DNA from 3 places in the Streptomyces sp. NPDC127129 genome. Region 3 is predicted to be linked to each of the others. Evidence: riboswitches for the same ligand, from Rfam matches in the RefSeq annotation. Region 3 holds a riboswitch; each other region holds the start of a gene.
What was found. Region 3 has a riboswitch for thiamine pyrophosphate ahead of thiO (glycine oxidase ThiO). Riboswitches for the same ligand answer to the same signal wherever they lie in the genome.
Positions count from the first base shown of each region.

Region 1: linked by a shared signal. The riboswitch ahead of ACFVGW_RS29995 (thiamine ABC transporter substrate binding subunit) and the one ahead of thiO (glycine oxidase ThiO) in region 3 are both predicted to bind thiamine pyrophosphate.
Region 2: linked by a shared signal. The riboswitch ahead of thiC (phosphomethylpyrimidine synthase ThiC) and the one ahead of thiO (glycine oxidase ThiO) in region 3 are both predicted to bind thiamine pyrophosphate.

Region 1 is NZ_JBHXTV010000018.1:106,454-108,712, reverse strand. It holds gene ACFVGW_RS29995 (thiamine ABC transporter substrate binding subunit) at 1-1,078, opposite strand, end outside; TPP riboswitch at 1,166-1,273, opposite strand; gene rlmN (23S rRNA (adenine(2503)-C(2))-methyltransferase RlmN) at 1,303-2,259, opposite strand, start outside.
Region 2 is NZ_JBHXTV010000006.1:98,771-101,029, reverse strand. It holds gene ACFVGW_RS13435 (YibE/F family protein) at 1-877, opposite strand, end outside; TPP riboswitch at 949-1,095, shown strand; gene thiC (phosphomethylpyrimidine synthase ThiC) at 1,089-2,259, shown strand, end outside.
Region 3 is NZ_JBHXTV010000003.1:372,151-374,409, reverse strand. It holds gene thiS (sulfur carrier protein ThiS) at 1-116, opposite strand, end outside; gene thiO (glycine oxidase ThiO) at 113-1,279, opposite strand; TPP riboswitch at 1,277-1,389, opposite strand; gene ACFVGW_RS07830 (hypothetical protein) at 1,441-1,782, shown strand; gene ACFVGW_RS07825 (NAD(P)/FAD-dependent oxidoreductase) at 1,823-2,259, shown strand, end outside.

The DNA of each region.
Region 1 (2,259 bases), on a different contig from region 3:
ACTTCAGGACGAGCGAGGACCACGACTGGATCCACTGGTCGCGCTTCTCGGCGATCTTCTCGGGCGCCATGGTCTGCGGCTTGTCGACGACCACACCGTGCTTGGTGAACAGCTCGGGCAGCTGGGCGCCCTCGGTGACCGGGTTGACGAACATCTGCAGCGGCATGTCCTCCTGGAACTTCTTCGAGATCAGGAAGTCGATCAGCGCCTTGCCGCCCTCGGGGTTCTTCGCACCGTTCAGCAGTCCGGCGAACTCGATCTGGCGGAAGCAGGTGCCGGTGGAGACGCCGGTCGGCGCGTCCTTCGGCTGCGGCTCGGAGTAGAGGACCTCGACCGGCGGGCTGGAGGCGTACGAGACGACCAGGGGCCGGTCTCCCTTCGCCTTCTGGCCGCCGGCCGAGCCGGAGAACTCCTGGTTGTAGGCGAGCTCCCAGCTGTCGACGGTCTTCACGCCGTTGGCCTTGAGCTTCTTCCAGTAGTCCTGCCAGCCGTCGTCGCCGTACTGGGCGGCCGTGCCGAGGAGGAAGCCGAGGCCGGGAGAGGACTTCTCCGGGTTCTCGACCACGAGCAGGTCCTTGTACTCCGGCTTGGCCAGGTCGTCGAAGGTCTGCGGAGGGGCGAGCTTCTTGTCGGCGAAGTACTTCTTGTCGTAGTTGACGCAGATGTCGCCGGTGTCGATCGGGGTGACCCGGTGCTCCTTGTCGAGCTGCGCCTCGGCGGCGACGGCGTCCAGGCCCTTGGCCTCGTACGGCACGAAGATGCCGTTGTCGAGGGCGCGGGAGAGCAGGGTGTTGTCGACGCCGAAGAAGACGTCGCCCTGCGGGGAGCCCTTGGTCAGGATCTCCTTGTTGACGGCCACGCCGGCGTCGCCGCTCTTGAGGACCTTGACGGTGAAGCCGGTCTGCTTGGTGAACTCCGCCAGGACCTCCTTGGAGGCGTTGAAGGAGTCGTGGCTCACGAGGGTCACGGTCTTCGGCGCGGGCTCACCGCTCTTGCCCGCCGCGCCTCTGACGTCGTCGGTGCCACAGGCGGCGAGGGTGGTGACGCCCAGCGCGGCGGCGATGGCCGCGGCGGCCATCTTCTTGGTGCTCACTGAAATTTCCTCCTGGGTGTGACCAGGAAGAGACGCGGCCCTGCCCACCCGAGGGTGGGCAGGGCGCAACAGCTCGAGTTGCGACCGAACTTCCTACCCAGAATGACCTGGGCAAGGTTCAGAGGGTCTGCGGTCCGGTGACCGCACTCTCAGCGCTGTGGCGCTCCCCTGTCGGAATATGGAGATGTGTTCGAGCACAGACTACAAGGTCAGCGCTCCGACGCCGCGAGCTGTCCACAGGCGCCGTCGATCTCCTGCCCGCGGGTGTCACGGACGGTGACGGGGACACCGTGGGCGGCGATGGCCTCGACGAAGGCCTTCTCGTCCTCGGGCCGGGACGCGGTCCACTTCGATCCGGGCGTCGGGTTCAGCGGAATCAGGTTCACATGGACCCGCTTGCCCTTGAGCAGCCGACCGAGGAGGTCGCCCCGCCAGGCCTGGTCGTTGATGTCCCGGATCAGGGCGTACTCGATGGAGATCCGGCGGCCGGACTTCTCCGCGTACTCCCAGGCGGCGTCGAGGACCTCGCGGACCTTCCAGCGCGTGTTGACGGGCACGAGGGTGTCGCGCAGCTCGTCGTCGGGCGCGTGGAGCGAGACGGCGAGCCGGCACTTGAAGCCCTCGTCGGCGAAGCGCAGCATCGCGGGCACGAGGCCGACGGTGGAGACGGTGATGCCGCGCTGCGAGAGGCCGAGGCCGTCCGGCTCGGGGTCGGTGAGCCGGCGGATCGCGCCGACGACCCGCTTGTAGTTGGCGAGCGGCTCGCCCATGCCCATGAAGACGATGTTGCTGAGCCGCGCCGGCCCCCCGGGCACCTCGCCGTCGCGCAGGGCGCGCATCCCGTCGACGATCTGGTGCACGATCTCCGCGGTCGACAGGTTCCGGTCGAGCCCGGCCTGCCCGGTGGCGCAGAACGGGCAGTTCATCCCGCAGCCGGCCTGTGAGGAGATGCACATGGTGACCCGGTCGGGATAGCGCATGAGCACGGACTCGACGAGCGTGCCGTCGTGCAGCTTCCACAGGGTCTTACGGGTGGTGTCGTCGTCACACGAGATGTGCCGGACCACGGACATCAGGTCGGGCAGCAGCTCCCCCTGCAGCTTCTCGCGGGAGCCTGCGGGGATGTCGGTCCACTCGGCGGGGTCGTGGGCGTACCGCGCGAAGTA
Region 2 (2,259 bases), on a different contig from region 3:
TCCCCGACAGCGACGCCCAGCTGATGAAGTACGAGCCGAGCAGCCCGATCAGCAGCAGTGAGATCAGCGTCCCGAGCACCGCGACCGACGTGCGGGCGGAGAGTCCGTGGCACATGTAGAGGGCGATCAGCATGATCGCGCTCGACCCGACCACCGCCACCACCAGCGGATTCGACCCCTGCAGAATCGCCGGCAGGATGAAGAAGGTCAGCACCATGAAGCTGATCGCCAGCGCGATCAGTGCCATCACGCCGCGCATCCGTCCGACGAGCACCACGGCGAGGGCGAAGATCCCGGCGAGGACGGCCAGCGGAATCTTGCGGTCGACGTCCGTCACCGAATACTGCAGATCGCGTGGGGCGTCGGGCGCGTACGCCACCACCACGCCCTGCCCCTCGTCCAGTTGACGCGGTGCGTCCGGCTGCACGATCTCGGTGAAGGTACGGCCCTTGTCCGGACCGCTGGTGACCTCGATCGTCGCCTTCTCGCACTGCCCCTGCTGCGCGTTGAGCGCCTCACGCCCCTGGGGCGTCGAGACGTCCCCGGTCGGCGGCACCTGACCGGCGTTCACGTCCTGGCAGTCGACCTGCTCGACCGAGGTGACCTTGCCCTGGTAGGTCTGCCGGTCGAAGCCGACGCCGGTGCGTTCGTGCTCCGGGGCCCCGCCGGGCCACAGGACGACGAGCCCGACCACGACGGCCGTGGCGAACGGGATCAGGACGGCGGCGATGATTCTGCGCAGATGCCGGGAGACGGGCGCGGCCGGTCCGTGGCTGTGGGTGTGGCCGTGCCCGTGACCGACGTCACCGGGTCCGTGACCGACGTCGCCGTGTCCGTCGTGGCCGTCGGGTTCCGGGGTCTGCTGCGAGGAAGTCACCGACCGATCATCGCAAGAACGGCGGGGGCCCACTGTTCAGCATGGCCGGGTTGACGCTAGCGTGGTGCCACCTTTGCACACGCGGGAGCTCGGAGCACCGGGCTGAGAGGGCGCTGATCACCGTACGCGCGTACCGATGTACGTACGGGAGGAGGCTGCGCCGACCGCCGAACCTGTTACCGGGTAATGCCGGCGTAGGGAGATCGGTCTCATGACCATTCAGGATGCACGCACGCCTGCCACCAGCCAGAACGAGGCTCAGGACGAGCGCAAGCCGGGCTGGCACAAGGGATACGTCGAGGGCTCGCGCCCCGACCTCCGGGTGCCCGTCCGACAGGTGCACCTCACCAACGGCAAGGACGTGACGCTGTACGACACGTCCGGTCCGTACACCGACCCCACCATCGACACCGACGTACGGCGCGGCCTCCCGCCGCTGCGCGAGAACTGGATCATCGCGCGGGGCGACACGGAGGAGTACGCGGGCCGCCCGGTCCGCCCCGAGGACGACGGCATCAAGCACACCTCGCCGCGCGGTGGCCTGAAGAACCTCGACGCGGTCTTCCCCGGCCGCCCGCGCCAGCCCCGCCGGGGCCGAGACGGCCAGGCGGTGACCCAGCTCGCGTACGCCCGCCGGGGCGAGATCACCCCGGAGATGGAGTACGTCGCGATCCGCGAGAACGTCTCCCCCGAGGTCGTACGGGAGGAGATCGCGGCAGGTCGGGCCGTCCTTCCGGCCAACGTCAATCACCCGGAGATCGAGCCGATGATCATCGGCAAGCGGTTCCTGGTGAAGGTCAACGCCAACATCGGCAACTCCGCCGTCACCTCCTCCATCGAGGAGGAGGTGGAGAAGATGACCTGGGCGACCAAGTGGGGCGCGGACACGGTCATGGACCTCTCCACCGGCCGCAACATCCACACCACGCGCGAGTGGGTGCTGCGCAACTCTCCCGTGCCGATCGGCACCGTGCCGCTCTACCAGGCCCTGGAGAAGGTCGACGGGAAGGCCGAGGAGCTGACCTGGGAGATCTACAAGGACACGGTCATCGAGCAGGCCGAGCAGGGCGTCGACTACATGACGGTCCACGCCGGCGTGCTGCTGCCGTACGTGCCGCTGACGGCCCGTCGCAAGACCGGCATCGTCTCGCGCGGCGGCTCGATCATGGCCGCCTGGTGCCTCGCGCACCACAAGGAGAACTTCCTCTACACGAACTTCGAGGAGCTCTGCGAGATCCTGGCGACGTACGACGTCACGTACTCGCTGGGCGACGGCCTGCGGCCCGGCTCGATCGCCGACGCCAACGACGAGGCGCAGTTCGCCGAGCTGCGCACGCTCGGTGAGCTGAACACGATCGCCAAGCGCCACAACGTGCAGACGA
Region 3 (2,259 bases):
CTCTCGTTGACGGCCGCGGCCACGCCCGACGGCGCGGCCGTCAGCGTCGCCACCAGGACGTCGAGGGTCGTGGGCGCGGCGAGGACACGCGCCTCGCCGTTGACGGAGACGTTCATGCGGGCTGCTCCTGTCGTACGGGGGCGAAGCGGCGGGGTGTGAAGGGGCGGGCCTCGTCCGGAAGCGCGCCCGTGGTGAGCAGCTCGGCCATGACGTCACCGGTGACCGGCGTGAGCAGGACCCCGTTGCGATAGTGCCCGGTGGCCAGCTGGAGGCCGGGCAGCGCGGTCGGGCCGAGCAGGGGCGCGTTGTCGGGGGAGGCGGGCCGCAGACCCGCCAGCGTCTCGGTGAGCGGCAGCTCGGTGAGACCCGGTACGAGCTCGTGCGCGTCCCGGAGCAGCTCGTAGACCCCGCCCGCCGTGACGGTGGTGTCCCAGCCCAGCTCCTCGCTGGTCGCGCCGATCACGAGCTCCCCGTTCTCGCGGGGCACCAGATAGACGTGGCTGCCGCGGACGACGGCGCGGACGGTCCGGGACAGGAACGGGGCGAAGGCGCGCGGCACGGTGAGCCGCAGCACCTGTCCCTTCACCGGGCGTACGGGAGGCAGGACGTCCCGCGGCACTCCGGCGAGCCGCCCGCTGAGGCTGCCCGCGGCCAGGACCACCTGCTCCGCGGCGAGCTCGGAGCCGTCCGCGAGCACCACACCCGTGGCCCGGTCCCGTACCACCGTCAGCCGATCGGCGAGATCCCGGTGGAAGACCACCCCGGCCCGCTCGCAGGCGGTGACCAGCGCGGCGGCGAGCCGGCGCGGATCGACCTGGTGGTCGCCGTCGACCCGGAGCCCACCGCGCACCCCCGGCGCCAGCATCGGCTCCAGGCGCCGGCACTCGCGTCCGCTGAGCCACTCCGACTCCAGGCCGCAGCGGATCTGCAGTGCGTGGAGTTCGCGCAGATGTGCCCGGTCGTCGGCGTCGAGGGCGACGGCGAGCGTGCCGGAGGCGCGGTAGCCGACGTCGTGCCCCGTGGCGTCCCGGAGTTCGGCGACGAACTCCGGATAGCGGCGCGCGGAGGCGAGGTTGAGGGCGAGCAGGGTCTCCTCGCCGTAGTGGAGTTCGGTGACGGCGGCCAGCATCCCGGCGGCCACCCGGGCGGCCCCGCCGCCCGGTTCGGGGTCCACGACCGCGGTGCTCAGCCCGCGCTGCGCGGCCCGCCAGGCCGTGACCAGGCCGATGATTCCGCCCCCGACGACGAGAACGTCAGAGGTCCTGCATGTACGCGACATGGGCGTCCAGCCCCTCCCTTCGCCGGCATGACCCGGATCAGGTTCGTACGGTCGGAGGCCGGCCAGCCTCCCTCTCAGCCCGGTACGTCCGGGCTCCCGCGAGTGCTCTACGTTGACGGTCAGCGTAACCCCCGCCCCCGACGCCCAGTAAGGGAGCCTCCGTGGCCCGATCCCTCGACGGACTCGTCCTCTTCCCCGTCGCCGACCAGGCGCCCGGTCAGGTAGGGACGCGCACCCGGTTCACGTACCACGAGGAGGACGGCCGGATCTGGGCCGAGTACGCGGGCGGGGACGTGGTCCGCGGCCATCTCGTCGGCACGCGCGCGGGGGACCGGCTCGACTTCCGTTACGTGCAGTTGAAGAGGGACGGATCGACCTCTTCCGGGCATTGCGTCTCCGCCGTCGTCGAGCTGCCCGACGGCCGCGTTCGACTGGAGGAGAGCTGGGCATGGGAGTCCCAGGAGGGCTCCGGCACCAGTGTCGTGGAGCAGCAGTCTTCCTGACGATTCGTCAGATGCGTAAGGTGATCGGGTGAGCGAGCAGATGCAGGCACAGCAGCGGGTCGTCGTGGTGGGCGCCGGGATGGCGGGGGTGCAGACCGCCGTCGCCCTGCGCGAGCAGGGCTTCACCGGCGCGGTCACCCTCATCGGGGCCGAGCCCCACCAGCCCTACGACCGCCCGCCCCTCTCCAAGGCGGTCCTCCTCGGCAAGGCCGAGGACTCCGCCTTCGACGTCGACTTCGAGGCGCTCGCCATCGAACTGCGCCTCGGCCTCGACGTGACCGGGCTGCGCGCCGACGCCCACGAGGTCGACACCGAGGCCGGGCCCGTCCCGTACGACGTCCTGGTCGTCGCCACCGGCGCCGAACCCGTCACCCTGCCCGGCACCGAGGGCGTGCCCGGGGTCCATCTGCTCCGCACCCTCGACGACGCCGCCCGCCTCAAGCCCGTCCTGGAACGGCGGCACGACATCGTGGTGGT